4 regions of the Pseudoduganella sp. jia 9 genome follow, and region 4 is predicted to be linked to each of the others. Evidence: riboswitches for the same ligand, from Rfam matches in the RefSeq annotation. Region 4 holds a riboswitch; each other region holds the start of a gene.

What was found. Region 4 has a riboswitch for cobalamin ahead of ACY34H_RS17480 (energy-coupling factor ABC transporter permease). Riboswitches for the same ligand answer to the same signal wherever they lie in the genome.
Region 1: another riboswitch for cobalamin. It lies ahead of ACY34H_RS11775 (TonB-dependent receptor); the one in region 4 lies ahead of ACY34H_RS17480 (energy-coupling factor ABC transporter permease).
Region 2: another riboswitch for cobalamin. It lies ahead of ACY34H_RS10880 (cobaltochelatase subunit CobN); the one in region 4 lies ahead of ACY34H_RS17480 (energy-coupling factor ABC transporter permease).
Region 3: another riboswitch for cobalamin. It lies ahead of ACY34H_RS29810 (TonB-dependent receptor domain-containing protein); the one in region 4 lies ahead of ACY34H_RS17480 (energy-coupling factor ABC transporter permease).

What each region holds. Positions count from the first base shown of each region.
Region 1 is NZ_JBUPWE010000008.1:116,043-121,857, forward strand. It holds gene ACY34H_RS11765 (ABC transporter substrate-binding protein) at 1-1,352, opposite strand, end outside; gene ACY34H_RS11770 (aminotransferase class V-fold PLP-dependent enzyme) at 1,597-2,877, opposite strand; cobalamin riboswitch at 3,045-3,267, shown strand; gene ACY34H_RS11775 (TonB-dependent receptor) at 3,442-5,580, shown strand; gene ACY34H_RS11780 (LysR family transcriptional regulator) at 5,594-5,815, opposite strand, start outside.
Region 2 is NZ_JBUPWE010000007.1:263,998-269,812, forward strand. It holds gene ACY34H_RS10880 (cobaltochelatase subunit CobN) at 1-3,476, opposite strand, end outside; cobalamin riboswitch at 3,586-3,806, opposite strand; gene ACY34H_RS10885 (DUF3526 domain-containing protein) at 3,825-5,183, opposite strand; gene ACY34H_RS10890 (ABC transporter permease) at 5,180-5,815, opposite strand, start outside.
Region 3 is NZ_JBUPWE010000037.1:551-6,365, reverse strand. It holds gene ACY34H_RS29820 (ABC transporter ATP-binding protein) at 1-279, opposite strand, end outside; gene ACY34H_RS29815 (FecCD family ABC transporter permease) at 279-1,301, opposite strand; gene ACY34H_RS29810 (TonB-dependent receptor domain-containing protein) at 1,384-3,222, opposite strand; cobalamin riboswitch at 3,297-3,531, opposite strand; gene ACY34H_RS29805 (histidine phosphatase family protein) at 3,556-4,101, opposite strand; gene ACY34H_RS29800 (adenosylcobinamide-GDP ribazoletransferase) at 4,092-4,856, opposite strand; gene cobT (nicotinate-nucleotide--dimethylbenzimidazole phosphoribosyltransferase) at 4,861-5,815, opposite strand, start outside.
Region 4 is NZ_JBUPWE010000012.1:172,111-177,925, forward strand. It holds gene ACY34H_RS17465 (cupredoxin domain-containing protein) at 1-327, shown strand, start outside; gene ACY34H_RS17470 (cbb3-type cytochrome c oxidase subunit I) at 353-1,954, shown strand; gene ACY34H_RS17475 (c-type cytochrome) at 1,951-2,736, shown strand; cobalamin riboswitch at 2,814-3,020, shown strand; gene ACY34H_RS17480 (energy-coupling factor ABC transporter permease) at 3,140-3,820, shown strand; gene ACY34H_RS17485 (energy-coupling factor ABC transporter substrate-binding protein) at 3,817-4,128, shown strand; gene cbiQ (cobalt ECF transporter T component CbiQ) at 4,118-4,852, shown strand; gene ACY34H_RS17495 (energy-coupling factor ABC transporter ATP-binding protein) at 4,849-5,736, shown strand; gene cobM (precorrin-4 C(11)-methyltransferase) at 5,733-5,815, shown strand, end outside.

The DNA.
Region 1 (5,815 bases), on a different contig from region 4:
CCCCAGTCGCCGCCGTCCGGGCCGAAGTCCTGCAGCAGCGTGGCCACCGGGTCGGGCACGTTGCCGAAGTTGCGCGCCACCAGCCCCATTTCCAGCATGCCGCTGCGGTGGCCGGCGGGAATGTCGCTGGAGTTGCCGATCACGACGCGCACGGCGATGCCGATCTGGCGCATCTCTTCCTGCAGCGCGGCGGCGATCAGCGGCAGTTCGGGGCGGTCGACGAAGGTGGTCAGCTTCAGTTCGAGGCGCTGGCCGGCGCGGCGGCGGATGCCGTCGGCGCCGGGCTGCCAGCCGGCCTGCGCCAGCAGGCGACGTGCTTCGGCCGGATCGGTGCGCAATGGCGGCAGGGCGCTGTCGTGCCACTGCGTCATCGATGGCGGGAACAGCTGCGTGGCGCCCAGGTCCGCATCGCGCAGCAGCGCGCGGGCGATGCCCTGGCGTTCCACGCACAGTGCGATGGCGCGGCGCACCCGCACGTCGGCCAGCAACGGATGGCCGGCATTGAGCTTGAGGAAGGTGGTGCGCGGCAGCATGGCCGACAGCAGTACCGCCTTCGGGCTGCGCTGCAGCGCGCGGATGCTGGGCGGGTCGAGCGAGAAGGCCAGGTCGGCCTGGCCGCTCTGCACCAGCAGCGTGCGGGTCTCGGCGCGCGCCACGCTGATATAGCGGGCGCGCCGCACGCGCCCGGGCAGGGCCAGTCCGCCATAGCCGTCGAAGCGCTCGACGTCGAACTGCTGCGGCATCGAGATCGAGGCGATGCGGAACGGACCGCTGCCGACGATGCGCACCACGTTTCCCCGCGCGTCGAACGAGGCCGGCGCGAGGATCTGCAGCGTCGAGTGCGTGAGCAGCCAGGGCAGCGGCGCAAAGGGACGGTGCAGGCGGATCACGATGACGCCGCGTTCGGCGGCCATGGCGCGGATGCCGGCCAGGCGCAGCATGCCGGGCCGTTGATGGGCGCGCCGCAGGCAGGCCAGCACGCTGGCCGGCGTGACCGGCGTGCCGTCGTGGTAGCGCCGGTTGCCGCGCAGCGGGAAGCGCCATTCCAGCCCGTCGGCGGAAACCTGCCATGCCACCGCCAGCGCCGGCTGCAGGCGCCCGCGGTCGTCGACGTCGAGCAGGGTCTCCACCACTTCCATCCGGGCGAACATGTAGCCGGCCCGCGACGGATCGAGACCCGTCATTTCCCACGGGCCGACGACGGTCAGCACGTCGGCGGCGGCCGTGGTGAACACATGGCTGTGGGGCACGCTGCTGTCGTCGGAATGCGCGCTGCGCCAGGGCAGCAGCGACGCGGCCGCGCCGGCCAGCAGGACGCGCCGCCGGCGCGAAGGAGCAGTGATCCGCATCATGAGTCAGGCGTCCAGCCGAAGGCCCGGCCGTGCCGGCGGGTACGGTTTCTCGTTGCGGGGGAGGCAGGGCTTCAGACGGCTGGGCGTGATACGGTAGGAATGCATGTTTACTGGCGGCGAATGACGCCGGGACGGCGGCGCGAAAAGCGCTGAGTGTGCGGCATGCGGCCGGGCATGGCAAGGGCGGCACGCGCCGGCCGGGGTAAAAATCCGCAAAGTGCCGCGCCCGGCGCCGCAGTCGCGCTTACGCCGGTGCCAGCTGGCGGATCGCCGTGGCCAGCCGTGCCAGGTCGTTGCCGCGCGTGAAATACGACGGCGTCACGCGGATGCAGCTGCCGCCCGCCGGCCCGGAACGCGCCACGGTGAAGATGCCGAAATCGTCGGCAAGGCGCCGCGACAGCGCCACGTTGTCGTCGAAACCGGTGCGGCCGCGCAGGCGGAACGAGGTGACGGCACCGCTCATGCCCGGCTCCTCGGGCGTGAGGATCTGCACGCCCGGCACGTCGATGACCTGGCGCACCCAGTCGTCGCGCAGCCCGCGCAGCCGGGCCGCGCGTTCGGCCAGCGGTACCTGGCCATGGAACTTCAGCGCCGCCGGGATCGTCATGATGGCGGCCATGTTGACCGTGCCGGCATGGACGCGGGCGCGGATGTCCGTCGCGGGGAAGCTCGTGGCGCCGGCCTGCATGCCGATGTCCGGCAGGCGTGCTTCGCGGATGTACAGGAAGCCGAGGCCGAGCGGGGCGCCCACCCACTTGTGCAGGTTGGCGCCGACGAAATCGGCGCCCAGGTCGGGAATTTTGTAGTCCAGCTGGCCCCAGGACTGCGCCACGTCCACGATCACGTCCACGCCGCGCGCCTTGGCCATGCGCACGATATCGGCGACCGGGAGAACCAGCCCGGTGCGGTGGCTGATGTGCGTCAGCAGCAGCAGCCTGGTGCGCGGGTGCCTGCGCAGGGCCTGTTCGTAGGCATCGATGACGTTCTGGCGGGTCGCCGGCTCGGGGATCTGCACCGTCGCCACGCCGGCGCCGCTGCGGCGGGCCAGGTCGTTCATCGCGTCGATCATCGTGTCGTAGTCGAGATTGCCGTACATGACGGTCTCGCCGGGCTTTACCAGCCGGTAGTTGCAGATCAGGTTCTGCAGCGACTCGGTGGCGCCGCGCGTGATGGCGATTTCCCCGGTCGCCACGCCGGCGTGCGCCGCCAGTCGGGCACGAATGGCTTCGATGCCGTCGCGGTCGAACTCGCGGCGCAGGAAGTGCGAGTTATGGCGGTTCAGGTAGTCGATATTGCGCTTGAAATCGTCGGCCACCGGCCGCGCCATGATGCCGTAGTAGGCGTTTTCCAGGTTGACGAAGTCGCTGGCCACGTCGTAGCTGGCGGCCAGTTGCTGCCAGTCGCGGACGGGTGCGGCGTTGGCGGCCGGGACGGCGCCCTGGGCGCCTCCCGCGGCCGCGATCCCGGCGGCCATGCTGGCGGCGGTGCGCAGCAGGGCGCGGCGCCGTTGGACGAATGTACTCATGCATGCTCCTCGTTGGTAGGTACGGCAAAGATGGATGGCGGGCCGCTTCGATACTACCCATCCGCAGCGCCGCAGGGAATCCCGCCGATGGGGCAGCGACAATCCGCGCGCGATCCGCTATCGGTGCCGGCGGCCCGCGTGACAATCTGTCAGGCATGGCTGTAGAATCCCGCCCTTGAGTGAACGGTGTCCCGCCATCGACCGATGGCGGGGTGAAACGGGAAGCCGGTGACGCGCGGGATATCCATCCCCGCCATTCCGGCGCAGCCCCCGCTGCTGTAAGCCTGACGAACCGGTTCAACGCCACTGCCTGGGATTACCAGCGCGGGAAGGCAGGAACCGGGGAGGACGACGGCGAGCCAGAAGACCGGCCGGTCACGATGATTGTGCAAAGACCCGGGGTGTGGTCTTTCCGTCGGGCGTTCCTGTTATTCCAGAACCGGCTGTGCAGTGCGTGGCGCATGCGCCGTGCGCATCCTTGCGCATGCGCATTCACATGCGTGTGCGTATGTGTGTGCATGGCCGGGTCGGGGCAGGAACGCCGACACCTCTTCAAGGATGAACATGCATTACAGGATGCAGACGGGCCATTGGCAAAGGGCGGCCTGGGCCGCAGGTACGCTGGTACTCGCCATAGGCGCCGACAGCGCGGCGCAGGAGCAGTCGCTCGCCACGGTGGAAATCACCGAATCGCGCCGGATGCCGGGCGGCAGCCTGTCGCTGGACGAGCGCAACGGCACCGGCTCGCGGCTCGGCCTCAGCGCGCGCGAAACGCCGGCCAGCGTGAGTTCGCTGGGCAGTGCCGATATCGTCGAACGCAGCCTCACGCGCGCCCAGGACGCGGCCGTGCGCATGCCCGGCATCAGCGAAGCGCCGGCACCCGGCAACGGCGGCACCAGCCTGTCGGCACGCGGCTTCGGCGGCCACAACTCGGTGGCGCAGCTGGTCGACGGCACCCGCCTGGTCGTCGCCGCCGGCACGATCACCTATCCGTTCTCGACCTGGCCGCTCGAAGCGGTGGAAGTGCTGCGCGGCCCGGCTTCGGTGCTGTACGGCGACGGCGCCATCGGCGCGGCCATCAACTATGTCACGAAGCAGCCCCGTTTCGATCGCACCCGCCGCGAAGCCTTCCTCGGCATCGGCTCGTTCGATACGCTGCAGGGCGGCATCGGCATCAGCGGCCCCGCCGGTGACAGCGTCGCCTATTCCGTCTACGTGGATGCGGAGAAGAGCCACGGCTACCGGCGCGACAACGGCTACCAGCGCCAGAACGTGTCGGCGGCGCTGGCATGGCGCATCGGCCCTGGCCTGACGGCCACGGTGTCGCTGGACGCCGGGCACAACGACGACGCGCGCTACTTCGGCACGCCGCTGCGCAACGGGCAGCTGGACAAGAGCCTGCGCCGTACCAGCTTCAACGTCGGCGATGCGCTGGTGCGCTACAACGACCGGATCGGCCGCCTGCGCCTGGAGTACCAGGCCGCGCCGGGTGTCCGCCTGCGCAACGAGAGTTATTACCTCACCAGCAGGCGCCACTGGCGCAATGCGGAATCGTACACGTTCAATGCCGCCGGCACGCTCGTCAACCGTGGCGACTACCTGGAAATCCTGCATGACCAGGAGCAGTCGGGCAACCGTTTCGACGCCGTCATCGACGGCCGCATCGCCGGCCGCGCCAACCGCGCCGTCATCGGGTTCGAGTGGTACCGCACCCGCCTGGTCCACGGCAACAACGCGCCGTACGGCGGCGTCAGCGTGATCGATCCCCACGATTTCGCGCCGGGCAGTTTCACCAGCCCGGTCGCCACCGTTCCGGGCCGCCGCGCCGTACTGGAAAACCGCGCGTTCTTCGCCGAGAACGTGCTGGACATCGCGGCGGACTGGAAGCTGGTCGCCGGCGTGCGCCGCGATGCCATGGATTTCGATCACGAAGACCTGCGCACCAGGGCGGCGCTGGGCAAGGACTACGCGCCGGTCACGGGGCGGATCGGCGTGGTCTGGATGCCGGCCGCGCAGCTGTCGCTGTACGGCCAGTTCGGCACCGCCACGGACCCGCTGAGTGGCGCGCTGGCGCTGCCGAACGGCTCCGTCAGTTTCGACCTGACGCGCGGCCGCCAGCTGGAATTCGGCGCCAAGGGCGGCGTGCCGGCGCTCAACGGCGAGTGGACGGTGGCCGCCTACCGCATCGAGAAGCGCAACCTGCTGTCGCGCGATCCGGACAATCCGGGCCTGGCCCAGCAGATCGGCCAGCAGTCCTCGACCGGCCTGGAAATCGCCTTCGCCGCCGAACCGCTGCGCGGCTGGACCATCGACGCCAACGCCGCGGTGCTGCGCGCCCGCTACGACGATTTCAACGAGATCGTCGGCGGCCGGCCCGTCTCGCGCGACGGCAACACGCCGGCCGGCGTGCCGGAACGCACCGCCAGCCTGTGGACCCGCTACCGCTTCCTGCCGCGCTGGGATGCCGGCCTGGGCGCGCGCCATGTCGGGCTGCGCCAGTCGAACGCGGCAAACACCGCGAACCTGCCGGCCTACACCGTGCTGGATGCGTCGCTGGCCTGGCGCCGCTCGGATGCGCTGTCGCTGGCGCTGGCCGTCAGGAACCTGGCCGACCGCGACTACGCGCTGTCCGGCAGCGGCGGCGTGCGCTGGCTGCTGGGCGCACCCCGCACGGTGCAGCTGACGGCGCGCACCAGCTTCTGAGCGGCGCCTGCCGTCACGTCGAATAGCTCTCCGCCTTGCGCGCCATGGCGATGAAGGACTGCAGGTAATCGGTGTCGTAGTCCACTTCGCGGGCGCCGAGGTAGATGTGCTTCTGGATGCCCGCCGGCCCCAGGCGCAGCGTGCGCAATTGCAGGTGCGGCGCATAGTCCGTCACCAGCCACTTCGGCAGCGCCGTCACGCCGCGGCCGCTGGCCACCATCTGCAGCATGATGTC
Region 2 (5,815 bases), on a different contig from region 4:
TTGTTATCGAGCACGCCATACAGGTTGCTGGCGCGGCCATGGTAGGTGCGGGCGATGCCATCGAGCGCCGCGTTGAATGCCGCGTGCTGCGCCTCGCCGCTGCCATCGAGGCCATACGCATGACCCATCCGGTTGCGGTAGGCGGCGCCGATCTCGTCGCGCTCGCGCCACGACCCGGAGCGCTCGGTCAGGCGGTTGACGCCCGTGCCGTAGGCGCCCGGCGCGTCGCCGAACACGCGCTGGGCGGCGCCCCGCCCGGCATCGGCCACCGGCTGGCCGGCCCGCACCAGGGCGCGCTGGCGGGTCAGCCATTCGCCGGCGACGCGGTTGCCGGCCACCGGTTCGTCGCCCCAGGCGGCACCGTCCAGCGGCGCCAGCGCCGCTTCCAGCGCCTCGCGCAGCGCGGGGTCCGTGGCCGCCAGCGTATTGGCCGATGCCGCCAGCGCCAGCCGGCCGGCGCGGTCGATCAGCCGGATCAGGTTCGGATACAGGTCGCGGAACAGGCCGGACGTCGTCACCAGCGCATCGCGGCGCGGCGCCTCCGGCTTGAGCCGCACGCCGGTAACGATGCCGCGCGCATTCCATACCGGCTCGGCGCCCATCATCGCCAGCGCGAACGCCACCATCACGCCCTCGTCGCGCACCGCGTCGGAGGCCCACAGGATGATGCCCTCGCTGCCGGCCGCCGGTTTTTCGTCGCCCCTGGCGCGGGCGATGGCCTTGTCCGCCAGGTCCGCTCCCAGCCGGTAGCCCAGCTTCGTCGGCAGGATGTCGCCATCGACCGCGTGGAAGTTGCGCCCGGTCGGCAGTGCCTCGGGCGAACGCAGCGGATCGTTGCCCTTGCCCGGTTCGATGTAGCGGCCATCCAGCCCGGCCAGCAGCGCCCGCATCTCCAGGCGCGGCGAATCGGCCAGCTTCGCCGCCACCTCCGGTCCCTCGACGCCGCCCTTCTTCATCGACGCCAGCATCAGGTCGATCGATTCCTGTTTCCATTGCCGGCCGAAGACGTGCAGCCCGTGCGGCATGAATTTTTCCTGCAGCTTGGTCAGGTAGTGGCCGATCTCGTGCGCCAGCAGGTCGTCGTCGGCCGCGTCGTAGCCGATGCCGCGCACTTCCAGCACGTCTGCCATCGATGCTTCCAGTTCCGCCTTCAGGTTCAGCGCGGCGACCCGTTCGCGCATCAGGCTGGCCGCCTGCGTCTTCAGCGATTCCGAGCTGGCCGCCTCGTAGCTTTCCACCACCTGGCGCAGTGCGAGCAGGTCGTCGTACAGCGGCGTGCTGGCCAGCGGCGGCGTCAGGTGATCGACGATCACCGCCAGCCCGCGCCGCTTGGCCTGCGTGCCTTCGCCGACACCGTCGACGATGTACGGATAGATGCCCGGCAGGTCGCCGGCGATCAGGCTCGGATAGTCGTCGGCGGCCAGGCCCACCGCTTTGCCCGGCAGGAATTCGTAGGTGGAATGGCGCCCCACGTGCACCAGCGCGTCGGCCCCGAAGCGGTCGCGCACCCAGTGATAGAAGCCCAGGTACTGGTGCGGCGGCGTGATGCTGGTGTTCGCGTGCAGCAGTTCCTCGTCCACCTCCCAGCCGCGCGGCGGCTGCGGGCCGATGAACACATTGCCGAACACGAGGCCCGGCACCAGCATCCTGCCCTGGTCGACCATGATCCTGCCGGGCGCGGCGCCCCACCCTTTCAGGCCTTCGATGCCGTAGCCGGACAGCTCGCGGTTCAGCGGCTCCAGCGTGGCGCAGCGGCGCGGCGCGCGCACGTCCAGGCAGGCGCGATACCCGTCACCCAGCGCTGCCAGGCCGCGCATCGCCGCCTCGCGCCGGGGATGGTCGGCGCCTTCGACCAAATGCTGCAGTTCCTTGACGATCACGTCGACCTGCTTGCGCCCCAGCAGCCATTCGCCGGCCTTCTCCGCTTCCAGCACGTCGGCATGCAGGCGGCCCAGCAGGCCGCCGGTCATTTCGCGCTGCACGCGCGGCGACAGGGTGCCGAACCATGTCGCATAGTCGGCCGCACTGACCGTATTGACCGTGCCGGCCAGCTCGCGCAGGCCGGCGCGGTCTTCCGGCAGGTTGACGCCATGCGCCATGATCCGGTCCAGCAGGGCCTCTGGCGACGCCGGCAGCTCGCCGACGGTGTAGCCGGCGTTTTTCAGCGCATGGAGCATGTCGAACAGCGAGGCTGGCACGTCCAGGTTGTCGGCGCCGATGTTCTGGCGGCCCGGCGGGTGGTTGTAATAGACCAGCGCCACGCGCTTGTCGCGGTTGGGCTTGCCGCGCAATGCCAGCCAGCGGGTGACGCGCGCCGCCAGCCGGCCGGCTTCGGCATTCAGCACGACCGGCGGGCGGTTCTCGATGCCGGTCACCCTGTCGCGCTGTGCCTGGCCCAGCGCCGCCACCACGATCGGCTGGCCGATCCCCTGCAGTTCGGGCAGCGCCACGCGGTACTGCACCGAATCGGGCGGCAGGCCGTCCGGCGACAGGCGCCATTGCAGCGCGGTGCGGTCGGACAGCCGGATGGCCTTGAATACCGGGACATCGAGGCGCTTGAGCGCTTCGGCGACGGCTTCACGCCCTTCGGCCGCGCCGACCACGAAATCCTGCAGCACCACCAGCGCCGCCGGCCTTGCCGGCGCCACCAGTTCCGGCAGCCGTTCCAGCGCCTGGCGCGAGGCGCCGCCCCAGCGCGTGAGCACCTGCACGCACGGCTGGCCACCGGCCTCGATGCGCGCGCACACGGCAGCTGGCACGGCCGCATCCATGTTCGACAGGTCCAGCACCACCACGGCCGGCCGTGCCGTCAATCCCAGCCGCGCGCCGTTGCCCCAGGCGGCATCAGCGGCCAGTTCGCGCCGCCCGACGCGCACGCGCAGCACCGGTTCCGGTTGCGGGCCGGCCAGCGGCGTGGCCGGGTGCAGCCGGTGGGCCAGCAGCGCCGCGGTGTTGTCGACGCCGCCGGCCTGCCACACGCGGCGCGCCGCCAGCCAGTGCGGTGCGGCCGGATGCGCCTCGGCGGCCTGCAGCGCGGCCGGCGGCGGGTTCTCGGTCGACAGGTCGCGCAGCGTGTCGGGTGAAAACCCGGCCATCGCGCCGTGACCGTCCCGGCTCATCAGGCTGAGCCCTGCCTCGCCGTTGAATGCCAGCACCGCCGCGCGCGGCTTCGCGTGGCGCGCCAGCGCGGTCTTCAGGCGGTGGGCAGGATCGCCGAACAGCGACACGGCCAGGATGGTGTCCGCCCCGCCGACCAGCCGCGCCACCTCGCGCTCGTCCAGCGCCATCCATTGCGCCGGCGTGCGCAGTTCGATGCGGTCCTTCGGATGCAGGGCGAGGTGGCGGTGCGCGGCCTCGATCGCCACCGGCGCGGCGCGCTCGGTGACGATCGCGAACAGCGTGGCCGCATGGCCGCGCGCGCAGGCCAGGAAACACAGCAGCGCAAGCAGCGCGCGCACGAGTGGGGAGATAGTCAATGGTCTTCCGAACGGTCGGCATTTTCCCTGCGATGCCATGCCGCCGGTCCAGGGAAAAGGCTTGAAACAAATAGAAACGCCACAGGCAAGGCCACACCCCGGGCCAAGCACCTTTTTTTCGCGAACGGCCGGTCTTCTGGCTTGCCTTCTTCCTTCCCCGTTCCTGCCTTCCCGTGCACGTGGCACAGTGGCGGGTCGAACGAGGTCGTCAGGCTCACAGCAGCGGGGGCTGCGCCGGACTGGCGGGGGATGGAGATCCCGCGCGTCACCGGCTTCCCGTTTCACCCTCCAGCCGGCAGGCGGGAGGGCACCGTTCACATCAAGCGGCGGATTCTACATGGGTTGAGGCTAATTTGTCATCCGCAGGCGGCCCAGCCGCCACAGCCCCGCCGCCAGCACCGCTCCCGCCAGCAGGAGCACGGCGGCCATTGCGCCCCATCCCGGCATGCCAGCCGCCACGCCCGGCGCGAACGACGGCCGCCTGGCGAAATCGGCGGTGCCGAACGGCCGGTCGTTGAACAGGTACGGATAGTAGAACTCGCGGATCTGCCGGTGGAACGCCACGATGGCGTCCTGGTAGGCCAGTTGCGCGGGCAGGTCGGTGCCGGCCAGCCGGTGCAGCACGGCCTGCGCGCCCACGCCCGGCAGCAGCCAGCCGAGCCGGTCGGTCCATGCCTGCCGTGCCAGCAGCCCGTCGCGATATGTGCGTACATCCTCGGCCACGCTTTCGTCGCCCACCTGGTGGAAGGCGAAATACCATTTCCAGTGGAAGCCGGGCGGCACGGCGGCACGGTCTTTCCATTCCGGATGGGTGGCGACGAACTTGCGCATCGTTTCGTCACGCGGCACTTCCCACGCGCCGTGCACGGTCTGCCGCTGCGCCAGCATCAGGTCGACGCCCTGGTTTACGGGAATCGCCCGGGTCAGCGCCACGTTGGCCAGCGCCGGCAGCACGAGCGTCAGCATGGCCCAGGTGCCCATCAGCACCGTGGCGTTCGTGACGGAGCGCCAGTGGCGCATGGCGACCAGCAGGGAAAGGCCGGTCCAGAAGGCCAGGCAGGCCGCCGTCACCGCCACCACGATGAACAATGTCGCGAGACCGGTGGCGGACATTGCCGCGCCCACGCACACCGGCATGGCCAGGCAGACGAGCAGCAGCGCATAACGCAGCCCGACGCGGCGCCACCACAGCCGCCGTGCATCCGGCATCGCCAGCACCAGCCGCAGGCGGCCCGACTGCCGTTCTCCCGATACCAGGTCGTGCAGCAGCGCGATGGCGAACAGCGGCGCCAGGTAGATCAGCACGAATGCGTAGTCGAAGCGGCCCGGCAGCGCCACCTCCGGGTTGAACGTTTCGCCTTCGTAGAGCTGGGCCTGCAGCCCCAGCGCGCGGATGCGCAGCACGTACGGCGCCACGTCGCGCAGCCCCAGTGCCAGGAATGCCGCGTCGGACGGCGGATCCCAGGTGTTGTAGAAGGTGTAGTAGGCCGGACTGCCGGCATCCTTGCTGTCCGGGTAGCGGGCCGCCAGCGCGGCCACGTCTCCTTCATGCAGCGGGGCCAGGCGGGCGATGGTCTGCCGCTGGCGCTCCACTTCATGCATGCCGGACCAGACGGCCAGCGCGGACAGCAGCAACAGCAGCAGCAAGGCACCGGCGGACAGCCGCGAACGCAGCACCAGGCGCAATTCGAACGACCGCCAGTTCATCGCACGACCCTCCCCAGGCGGCCAGCCAGTATCCAGGCCGATGCAGCCAGTGCCGCCAGCCACAGCGCCAGCATCGCGCCGGCCGGCGCCATGCGCCGCAGCGTGTCGGCCAGCGGCGGCGGTTCGAATGAAAATTCCGGGAATCCCTGCCAGTGCTCGCGCGACACGCGGTTTTCCTTGCTGCGGTCGATATCGTCGGCGTAGGCCACGCGTTCCGCCTGCAGGCGGTTCAGGCCCTGGATCAGCGCGTAGCGATAACGTTCGCCCTGCTCCAGGAAGCCGCGGTAGCTGGCCAGGTCGGTACCGGCGGCCGCCATCGACAGGCGCCGCAGCGCCAGCGCCGGGCTGGCCCAGCCGAAGGCGTCGATGATCGCGCCCTGCCGCTCCTGCCGATCGAACGCAACGGCGGCGTACCGGTTGAACAGCTCGCTGGACTTGCGCTCGCCTTCCATGCCGACCAGGCCCTTGAAGTTGACCGGCAGGTCTTCCACGCGCGCCACGCCGTACTGCTTCAGCAGCTTGTCGCGGAAGGCGGCAAATTTCGGATCGTTCGGATCATGTGAATCGCCCAGCGCCAGGTACTCGCGCTGCACGTGGATGGCATCCTCGAAGCGCGTCGGCAGTGCCAGCGC
Region 3 (5,815 bases), on a different contig from region 4:
CAGCACTGAATAAGCGAATGCATCGCTGCGGGACTGGGCCAGGAAGGCACGCTCGCGTGCCAGCGTTTCGAGCGGCCAGTCGCCCAGCGCGCGGCCGTGCAGCAGCACGCGGCCGCCATCGGGCTCGCGCAGTCCGGCAAGCGTGCGCAGCAGCGTGCTCTTGCCGGCGCCGTTGCGGCCGATCACGCTCCAGCATTCGCCATCGGCGACTTGCCAGTCGAGCCGGTCGGCCAGCACGCGGGCGCCGATCGCCAGGCGGAGTTGTTCTGTTGCGAGCATCATTTGCGCAGCCGGTGCAGTTGGTACAGGAAGACGGGTGTGCCGATCAGCGCCGTGACCACGCCGACGGGAAGTTGCTGCGGCGCGATCACGGTGCGTGCCAGCGTATCGGCGAGCACCAGGTAGGCGCCGCCGGCCAGCGTGGCGGCCGGGATCAGCACGCGGTGGTCCGGCCCGAACGCGAAGCGGCAGGCATGCGGCACGATCAGGCCGACGAAGCCGATGCTGCCCGCGGTGGTGACCGCGCTGGCCGTCAGCAGGCCGGAACAGAAGAACAGGCCCTTGCGCAGCGGGCCGACGCGGATGCCCAGCGTGCTGGCCGCTTCGGCATGCAGGGCCAGCACGTTCATCGAGCGAGCGGTGCGCAGCGCGAAGGCCAGGCCTGCGGCCAGCACGAGCCAGGGCAGCCAGCGCACCGGCGCGCCGGACAGGTCGCCGATCATCCAGAACACCATGCTGCGCAGCCGGCTTTCGGGCGCGATCGACAGCATCAGCATGATCAGCGCCGCGCAGCCGGCGGAGAGGATCGTGCCGGTCAGCAGCAGCAGGGCGGTACCGCCTTCCGCGGCGCTGCCGCCGCGCATGTCGCGCCGCGCCAGCAGGTACAGCAGCATGGAGATGAGCACCGCGCCGATGAAGGCGGCCAGGTCGACCATCCAGGCGGCGCACATCAGCATCAACGCCAGCAGGGCGCCGACGGCCGAGCCGGCGGAGATGCCCAGCACGTAGGGATCGGCGAGGGGATTGCGGAGCAGGGTCTGCATCATGACGCCGGCCAGTGCCAGCGTGGCGCCGGTCACGAAAGCGGTCAGCGCGCGGCTGGCGCGCAGGTCGAGCAAGGTGGCGGCCAGCGTCTCGGCGCGGCCATTGATCAGTTCCTGCAGCGCGCCGGGCAGGTCGGCGAGCGGGATGGCGACGGAGCCCGTGACGCCCGCGAACAGCAGGCTGGCGATCGATGCCAGCAGCAGTCCGGCGGTGACGATGCCGGTGCGGTAACGCAGGTGGGCGGAAAGTGGATGCATGTTCTGCCTGTGGATGAAGCGCCGGGCGCATCGACGCGCCCGGCAGCTTAGCACTACTGAGGTTTCAACTACTCAGCTTCGATTACTTGAAGCCGTAACGGAGGGCGGCGAACACGTTCGAACCGCCGGTCTGGTAATAGCGGGCCAGTTCGTAGTCCTTGTCGCCCACGTTGTTCCAGCGTGCCAGCGCCGACCAGTCCTGGTTGAAGTGGTAGGTTGCGTACAGGTTCACCACGCCGTAGCCGGACAGGCGGTTGCGGTTGGCGGCATCGTCGAAACGATCCGACGACACCTGCAGCTCCACGCCGCCACGCACGGCCCCCATGTCGTATTCGGCCACGAAGTTGGCGTGACGCTTGGCGCGGCGCTGCAGGCGCTTGCCGGTGGTCTCGTCCTTCGGGTCCTGGAAGTCGGCATTGGCGATCAGCAGCAGATTGCCCATCTGGCGCTCGGCCGACAGCGACAGGCCTTTCAGCACCGCCTTGTTGACGTTGTAGGCGCAGCCGAACTGGTAGCCGGGGTCCGGGCACGGCGTGGTGTTCAGCAGCAGGTCGTCCAGCTTGTTGCGGTAATACACGGCGCCCAGTTGCGTGGTGCCGTCGTCGTAGCGCAGGCCGGCTTCGGCATTGCGGCCTTCTTCCGGACGGTTGTTCTCGTTGCCGTAGCCCGGGTAGAACAGCTCGTTGTACGACGGTGCGCGGAAGCTGGTGGCGAAGCTGGCTTCGGCGCGCAGCGCGCTGGTGAAGCGGTAGCCATAGCCGACCGAACCGGTGGTTTTCGAGCCGTATTCCGAGTTGTCGTCATGGCGCACGCCCACGTTAGCCAGGTGCGCGCCGCGTTTCAGGCTGTAGCTGGCGGCCAGCGAGTTGGTATGGCGGGCACGGTTCAGCTCCGCCGTCGAGCCATCGGCTTCTTCCTTGCGGTGTTCATACAGCACTTGCAGGTTGTCGCTGCCGATGCGGAAATCGTTCTGCACGGTGAAGGTGCTGGTCGTGGTATCGATCTGGCTGGAGCCGAACGGGCCGGTGCCATAGAACGAGCCGGACTTGTCACGCGACTGCGAAGCCTGCACCAGCATCGTCCAGAAGGGCAGGAACTGGTTGCGCGCATAGACGCCCACGTTGCTGACCTTCTGCGTGCTGTAGGCATCGAAGCTGGCGCTGTCGTAGTCCGCTTCTGTATCGGTGTACAGGAACATGGCGCCCAGTTCGTGGCCGGGTGCCAGCTTGTAGGCTACCTGGCCCGACGCGGCCTTGCGGTCGTAGCCGTCGTCGTCCGGGTCGAAGCTGGAGCTGGGGCGGCGGGTCGAAGAGAAACCGTCCGAACGCTCCTTCGAGACGGAGAATGCGTAGCTCAGCTGGTCCGTGCCGCCGGAGACCGCGGCATTGGCCGCGAAGGTCTTGTCGCTGCCGCCACCGACCGACGCGGCGATGGACGGCGCGCCTTCGCCTTTTTTTGTGAACAGCTGGATCACGCCGCCGATCGCATCGGCGCCGTACAGCGTGGACATCGGGCCGTAGACGATCTCGATGCGTTCGATGGCCGACAGCGGAATGCCGTTCCAGCTGGCCGAGCCGGTCGATGCCGAGGCGATGCGGATGCCATCGACCAGCACCACGCTCTGGTTGCCGTTGGCGCCGCGGATGAACACGTTCGACGCCGCGCCGGGGCCGCCGTTGCGGGTGACTTCGATGCCGCGCTGGCGCTGCAGCAGTTCGGTGATGGAGCCGGCGCCGGAGTTGGCGATCTGCTCGGCATTGATTGTGACGGTATCGCTGATCACTTCGCTGGCCAGCGTGGGCGTGCGAGTGGCGGTGACGATGACGGAGTCGATGGCGGCGTCATCGGCGAATGCGCCGGGCGCTGCAAAGGCGAGCGCGAACGACGCGATGGCCGCTTGCGAGGCTACTGGAGAGGTCATGGACAATCTTTGTAAAATGAGCAACCGGCCAACGTCCCCGCAGGCCGGATTGAACAGAGGCGCTCTCCGAAGGAGCGGCTCCACCTGGTTTGGCCGGTATCCGGGCTGGCGGGCATCACCGTCCGACCTTCCCATGCGAATCGCACAGTGGTTGTCGCGGACGGCTGCCGCGCTGCGATTCGCTAGCGCGGCTGCCTGCTTACCGTTGCGGGGGCAGCATACGTTGGCCGATCAGGAGATCAGGCTGCGCATTTCCCGTTTAACTGCGCTCGAGGACTCGGGCGCGGGCACCAAAACGGCGCAATTATAGAGTATTGGCGTATCGGCGCGGTATCAGGGAAATTCCAGGCGCAGCACTTCGCCGTAGCCGATGCGGTGCGCCCGGGACGCCGCAGCCAGTGCCGCCTGCTCCGGCGTTGTGCCATCGGCGAGCGCAGAGAGCAGGCGCATGGTGCCGGCGTGGCAAATCACGACGGCGCTGCCGCTCCCATGCCGGCGGATCGTGGCCAGTGCGAGGGCAACCCGGCGCGCCACGTCGAGTACCGATTCGCCGCCGCCGGGGCGGTAATGCGCCAGGTCGGCCGCCCAGCCATCGACTTCCGCGCGCGGGATATCGTTCCAGCTGCGCCGCTCCCACTGGCCGAAATCCATTTCGGCCAGGTCGGCGTCGAAGGCCACGTTGGCCGACAGCCGGCGCGCCAGGTCGGCGCAACGGCGCAGCGGGCTGGAAAATACCGGGGCAATGCCCGGCAGCCCGCCAGAACGCAATGCCTCGCATACGTTTTCCAGCTCATCCGGATCGGCCGGCAGGTCGCTGCGGCCATAGCAGATGCCATCCGCGCCGATTGGGCGCGGATGGCGCACCAGAATCAGTTCCATCGCGCCAGCACGCACACATAGAATGCCGCTTCCGTCAGTTGCTGGACCGCGCCCAGGCAATCGCCGGTAAAGCCGCCGAGACGCCTGTCCAGCTTGCGGGCAAACCATCGCGTGACGAGCACCATCGCCGCGGCGCCGAGCGCGATGCCGCGCCAGTCCAGCCAGCCCGATGCCGTGGCCGCCAGCACGGCGGGAACGCAGCATGCGGTGGCGATCGCGAACTCGGCGGAGGTCATCTGCTGTGCCAGCGGCTTGGCCTTGCCTTCGGCGCGCGCATAGTCCATCCGCCAGATCAGGCTTGCCGCCATCAGCCGCGACAGCGGATGCGCGACGCACAGGGCTGCGACGGTGGCAAGAATGGGCAGGTGCGCCAGCGCGGCGCACTTCACAGCCAGCAGCAGGATGATGCCGATCGCACCATAGGCGCCGATGCGCGAATCCTTCATGATCTCCAGCGCTCGCTCGCGCGTCATGCCGCCGCCGAGGCCATCGCAGGTGTCGGCAAAGCCATCCTCGTGAAATGCGCCGGTCAGATAGATGCCGGCTGCGGTGGACAGCAGCACGGCAACCGCTGGCGGCAGCACTTGCGCTGCGCTCCAGTAAACCGCCGCGGCAATGGCGCCGACGACAAGGCCGACGAGCGGAAAGTAGCGCGACGCGTGGTGCAGCCAGTGCGGCTCGAAGCCTACCCAGCGCGGGATCGGCAGGCGCGTGAAGAACTGCAGCGCAATGAAGAACAGCCGCACCTGCAGCATCGCGTCAGGCCTTGCCGCTGACCTGGGCCGATGCGAACGTGGCCATGCGGTTCAGGAAGTTGACGGCGGCGTGGAGCAGCGGCAGTGCCAGCGCGCTGCCGGTGCCTTCGCCCAGGCGCAGGTCCAGCTGCAGCAGCGGCTTGCCGCCCAGCGCTTCGAGCAACTGGCGGTGGCCGTTTTCGTTCGAGCAGTGCGAGTACACGCAATAGTCGAGGATCGCCGGCTGCAGTCGCGCCGCGACGAGCAGTGCGCTGGTGACGATGAAGCCATCGACCAGCAGCACCATGCGGCGCTCGGCGGCGCGCAGCATGGCGCCGGCCATCATGGCGATTTCGAAACCGCCGAATGTGGCCAGCACGTCCAGCGGCGCCGTTGCCGTGGCGTGCAGCGCCGCGGCGGCCTCGATCACGCGTCCCTTGTGCAGCACCCCGTCCGGTCCCAGGCCGGTACCGGCACCCACGCAGGCGGCTGCCGGGATGCCCGTCAGCTTGTGCATGAGCGCTGCGGCGGCGGTGGTATTCCCGATGCCCATCTCGCCGAAGCCGATCACGTTGCCCGGCAGCGTGTCGACGAGCGCGGCGCCGTGCGCGAGCGCCTGCGCGCATTGTTCGGCCGACATGGCTGGTTCCACCGCGAAGTTGCGCGTGCCGTGGGCGATCTTGCGCCCGGTGAGACCATCGCGCGGGCCGAAATCATGGGCCACGCCGGCGTCGATGACCTGTAGCGCGCAACCGTTCTGAGCGGCGAATACATTGATGGCGGCGCCGCCGGCCAGGAAGTTCTCGACCATCTGCCATGTCACATCCTGCGGGAAGGCGGAGATGCCCTCGGCCACCACGCCATGGTCGCCGGCAAATACAAGAATGGCTGGCGCCGCGATCGCCGGTGACGTGGTGCGCTGGATCAGCCCGACCTGGCGCGCCAGGGTTTCCAGCATGCCTAGGCTGCCCGGCGGCTTG
Region 4 (5,815 bases):
GTGACCGTGCGCCTGCTGGCCAGCCAGTATGCGTTCACGCCGCAGTGCGTGCTGGTGCCGAAGGATACGAAGGTAGCGATCCGCGGCACCAGTTCCGACGTGGTGCACGGCTTCTCGATCAGCGAAACCAATGTCAACGTGATGCTGGCGCCCGGCTACATCTCGAACTTCAGCGCCAACTTCCACCGCACAGGCGACTTCGTGATGCCGTGCCACGAATTCTGCGGCATCGGCCATGCGGCGATGTGGGCGCGCGTGAAGGTGGTGGAAGCCGCCGAGTTCGATCGTGCAATGCGGAACGGGAGGGCCAGCTGTGTCAGGCAATAAGTTCGGTAACGAAACGAGGCGCCTGGTGCTGTGGCACTTCTGGATCGCCTTCGCCGCGTTCTTCGTCGCGCTGGTGCTGGGCGAATGGCAGATGTACATCCGCAGCCCGCTGCGCGACTGGATCGGCAACCCGGAACTGTACTACCGCTCGGTGACAGCGCACGGCTCGGCGATGGGCTATGTGTTCCCCACGCTGGTGGCGATGGGCTTCGGCTATGCGATCGTGGAACTGTCGCTGAAGCAGGCGCTGATCGGCAGGCGCTGGGCATGGGCCGGCTTCGGCCTGGTGGTCGTGGGCACCGTCACGGCGATGGTGCCCGTGTCGATGGGCCTGGCCTCGGTGCTGTACACCTTCTACCCGCCGCTGATCGGCAACCCGTTCTACTACATCGGCGTGGTGCTGGTGGTGGTGGGCTCGTGGATCTGGGTGGCGCTGATGTCGGTGAACCTGCGCGCCTGGCGCAAGGCCAATCCCGGTGCCGTGGTGCCGCTGCCGATGTTCGCCAACGTGGCCGGCGCCTACCTGTGGGCCTGGACCTCGCTGGGCGCGGCGATCGAGATCCTGTTCCAGATCCTGCCGGTGGCGCTGGGCTTCCGGCACACCATCGATGCGGGGCTGGCACGGGTGTTCTTCTCATGGACATTGCATGCGATCGTCTATTTCTGGCTGATGCCGGCCTATATCGCGTTCTATACGCTGGTGCCACGCGCGATCGGTGGCCGCCTGTACAGCGACACGATGGCGCGCCTGTCGTTCATCCTGTTCCTGGTGTTCTCCATGCCGATCGGCGTGCACCACCTGTTCCAGGATCCGCAGGTGGGTTCCGGCGTGAAGTTCCTGCACGCGGTATTCACCGGGCTGGTTTCCGTGCCGACGCTGCTGACGATCTTCACGATCACCGCGTCGGTGGAAATCGCCGGCAGGCTGCGCGGCGGCACCGGCGCGATCGGCTGGGTCAAGCGCCTGCCGTGGCATAACCCGATGATGCTGGCGGTGGCGTTCTCCTTCATCATGCTGGGCTTCGGCGGGGCAGGGGGCCTGATCAACATGAGCTACCAGCTCGACTTCGCCATCCACAACACGCAGTGGATCACCGGGCACTTCCACCTGATCTTCGGCGGGGCGATCGTGATCATGTACTTCGCGCTGGCCTACGACCTGTGGCCCCATCTCACCGGCCGCGAGCTGAAGAACGGCCGGGCGATGCGCTGGCAGCTGTGGCTGTGGTTCGTCGGCATGATCGTGCTGACGTTCCCGTGGCACGTGGTGGGCATCCTCGGCATGCCGCGCCGGATGGCCTATTTCGACTACAGCGATCCGCATATTGCGCCGCAGGCCATCACCGTGATCATCACCTTCATCGGCGGCCTGCTGCTGGTGGTCTCCGGCCTGCTGTTCCTGCTGGTGCTGGCGCGCGGCCACCGCAGCGCGCTCGTTGCGCTGCCCGAATTCACGTTCAGCCAGACGGTGCACGCCGAGCGCACGCCGGCCGCGCTGAACGGCTACGCGATCTGGCTGGCGCTGATGATCGGGCTGTCGGTCGTCAACTACGGCTTCCCGATCATGCAGCTGATGGCGCTGCCGCAGACATCCGTGCCGGCCGTGCCGATCGGGAGCCAGCCATGAATTCCGAAAAATCGTTCTCGCTGCGGAACCGCTGGTTCACCGGCAGCGTGCTGGCGCTGCTGGCCATCGCGCTGCTGGCGGCGCTGGTCGGCTTCGTCTGGGTGCCGCGTGCGCAGGCGCGCGATGCGATGACGAGCATGTGGGAATCGATCTGCCGCGCCGCCGGCGTACCCGGCCGGTACTACACCGCGGCGCTGGACGACACCGGGCGCCGCTCCAGCGACGTGATCGTGATGGCGCAGATGATGGCGCCGGCCGACAGCGCATCGATCGGCCGCGGCGCCACGCTGGCGATGCAGTGCACGATGTGCCATGGCGCGCGGGGAATGAGTCCCGCCGGCTCGCCGCACCTGGCCGGCCAGCCCGCCGCCGCCACCTATAAACAGCTGCGCGACTATCAATCCGGCCACCGGGCCAGCGCCATCATGCGCCCGCTGGTGGAGGAACTGTCCGACACGGACATGCGCGACCTGGCCGCGTACTACGCCTACCTGCCGCGCGAACGGCTGGCCGACCCGATCGACCAGCACACGCCGCGCCTGGTACGCAACGGCGACCCGATGCGCAACGTGGGCGCCTGCGCATCCTGCCATGCGATCGAAGTAAAGAAGCCGGCATCGCCATGGCTCGACGGCCTGCCCGAATCGTACCTGCACCAGCAGCTGCTGGCCTTCCGCGACGGTACTCGGCGCAACGACGTCAATGCGCAGATGCGCAACGCGGTGCGCAATCTTTCGGACCAGGAGGTGGCGCAGCTGGCCCGCTATTACGCGGCCAGATAGGAGGAAGCCGGAGCGCCGCCGCGGATACTGGAACGCCGGACGGCGCAGCAAAGTGCTGTACCTTTTCCGGCCCGATGAGTTACCATGCGCGCTTGGGTGCGCTCTTTCCGTTCGGGAAGGGCGTTAAACGGGAAACCGGTGAAGCCGCCATGCGGCCATTCCGGTGCAGCCCCCGCTGCTGTAAGCCTGACGGACTCCGCCAACAAGCCACTGCGATACTCGCGGGAAGGCGCGGAAGAAGAATGACGGCGAGCCAGAATACCGGCCCAAGCAAGTCAGCACCATTCCCCGGGGTGACGGGAAGCCGCTGTCGATTCGGCTTGCCGTCCGTGCTCCGTCTCGACCGTCTTTCTTTTTCGATCCCCGCCGGTGCTCATATTGACCATTCGACGGGAGGTTTCGAATGCACATCATGGAAGGTTTCCTGCCGCCCGCGCACGCGCTGGGCTGGTCGGCTGTTTCCGTTTCGTTCCTGGCCTGGGGCCTGCGTTCCATGGGGCGCGACCTGCGCCGGCATCCGGAGCACCGCATGCTGTTCGGTGTCGCCGCCGCGTTCGCGTTCCTGCTGTCGGCGCTGAAGCTGCCGTCGGTGACGGGCAGCTGCTCGCATCCCACCGGCGTGGGCCTTGGCGCCTTGCTGTTCGGTCCCGCTTCGATGGTGCCGGTAGGCTTCGTGGTACTGCTGTTCCAGGCACTGCTGCTGGCCCATGGCGGCATCACGACCCTGGGTGCCAACGTGTTCTCGATGGCCGTGGTCGGCCCCTTCGTTGCCTATGGCGTGTTCCGCGCCGCGGCCGCGATGGGCATGTCCCGCTCCTTCGCCGTGTTCGCGGCGGCCTGCCTCGGTGACCTCGCCACGTATGCCACCACTTCGCTGCAGCTGGCCTGGGCTTTCCCCGACCCGCTGGGCGGCGTGCAGGCTTCGCTGCTCAGGTTCGGCGGCATCTTTGCCCTGACTCAGGTGCCGATCGCGATCAGCGAAGGCATGCTGACGGTGCTGGTAGTGAACGCGGTCGCCAGGTTCCACGGTGCGGAACTTTCCGCCGCGCCCGTCTTTGCGCACGCCCGGAGCAAGCCGGCATGAGAGCGCGTTCCTGGATGTTGTGGACGGTGCTCGCCCTGTCGACGGTGCTGCCGCTGTGGATCGCCGGCGGTGCGGACTTCGGCGGGGCCGACGATCTCGCACGGCAGGCGATCGGCACGCTGGCGCCGCACTACCAGCCCTGGTTCCACCCGGTGTTCGAGCCGGCCAGCGGCGAAATCGCGTCGCTGCTGTTCGCCTTGCAGGCAGCGCTTGGCGCCGGCGTGATCGGCTACTGGCTCGGCCTGTCGGTGGGACGCGAACGCGCGCGCAAGGCAGAGATCGAGGCAAGGGAGCGCCATGCTGATTGATTCGGCTGCCTACGCGAGCCACTGGCGCGCCATCGCACCGTCGGCCAAGGCACTGTTCGCGTGTGCCGGCGTTGCCGCCGCCTGGATCGCCCACAGCCCCGGCGCGCTGGCCATGCTCGCTGCCGTGCTGGTGCTGTGCACTGTCGTGGGCGCGCGCGTGCCGCTGCGCACCCTGCTGGCGGCGGCACTGGCGCCGTTCGGCTTCCTGCTGCTGGCCTGCCTGGCGATGCTGGCCGGGCCCGACCTCCAGGGCGACTGGCACTGGCGCGCAGCGATGCTGCCGGTGGCCGCACGTACCGCATTGCGGTCGCTGGCCATCCTGGCCGCGCTGCTCGGCCTTGTGCTGACCACGCCGCTGCCCGACCTGCTGGCGCTGCTGCGCCGCCTGCGCGTCCCCGAACTGCTGCTCGACCTGATGGCGCTGTGCTACCGCATGGTTGCCGTGCTGCGCCAGGCCTGGGACGACGGTGTCGAGGCGCAGCGCGCGCGGCAGGGCTATCGCGGCTGGCACCAGGCGTGGCGTTCGACCGGGATGCTGGCCGGCCATCTGGCATTGCAGGTGTGGCAGCGTGCCGCGGCATTGCAGATGGCGGCGGATGCGCGTTCGTACAGCGGCACGCTGCGCTTCCTGCCGGTGGCCCATCCGCAGGCGCGGCGCCAGAACGCGCGGGCCGTGCTGGCCGGCGTGCTGCTGGTCGCGCTGGCCGCGGGAGACCGCTGGTGAGCGCGCCGCCCGTCCTCGAACTCGCCGGTGTCGACTACGTCTACCCGGATGGCAGCGCCGGACTGCGCGGCTGCAGCCTGGCACTGGGGCGCGGGCGCCGCCATGCGCTGCTGGGCGCGAACGGCGCCGGCAAGACGACCGTGCTGCGGCACCTGAACGGCCTGCTGCGGCCGGCGGCCGGCACGCTGCTGCATGACGGCCAGGCTGTCGGCCGTGGCAGGGCCGCATCGAACGCGCTGCGGCGCTGCGTCGGCCTGGTGTTCCAGGACCCGGATCGCCAGCTGTTCGCCGCGCACGTCGAAGAAGACGTGTCGTTCGGCCCGCTCAACCTCGGCCTCGACGCAGCCACCGTGCGCGCGCGGGTGGCCGCCGCGCTCGATGCCGTCGGCTTGTCCGCTCACGCCGGCCGCGCCATCCATCACCTGAGCTTTGGCCAGAAAAAGCGCGTCTGCATCGCCGGCGTGCTGGCCATGGAACCACAGGTCCTGTTGCTGGACGAGCCGATGGCGGGGCTCGACGCACCGATGCAGGCGGCCCTGGCGGCGCTGCTCGACCGGCTGGCGGCACGTGGCATCACCGTCATGCTGTCGACCCATGACGCCGACTTCGCGCTCGGCTGGGCCGACGACGTGCACCTGATGGCGGCGGGGCGCTGCATCGCGTCCGGCCCGGCGCTGCAACTGGCGCAACGCGCCGACCTGCTCGGGCAGGCCGGTCATGACGTGCCGCAGTCCGTGGCGCTTCATCGGGAGCTGGTGGCGCTCGGCGTCCTCGGCGCCGACCCGCCGCCGCGCAGCGTGCCGGCACTGCTTGCCGCACTGCGTGCCCTGCGCGCGGTACCGGGCCCGGAACATCTCCAACAACCAGGAAGGACAATGGCATGACGATCGCAATTCCCGGCAAGGTCTGGTTCGTGGGCGCCGGCCCGGGCGATCCGGAGCTCGTCACCGTCAAGGGCCGCAG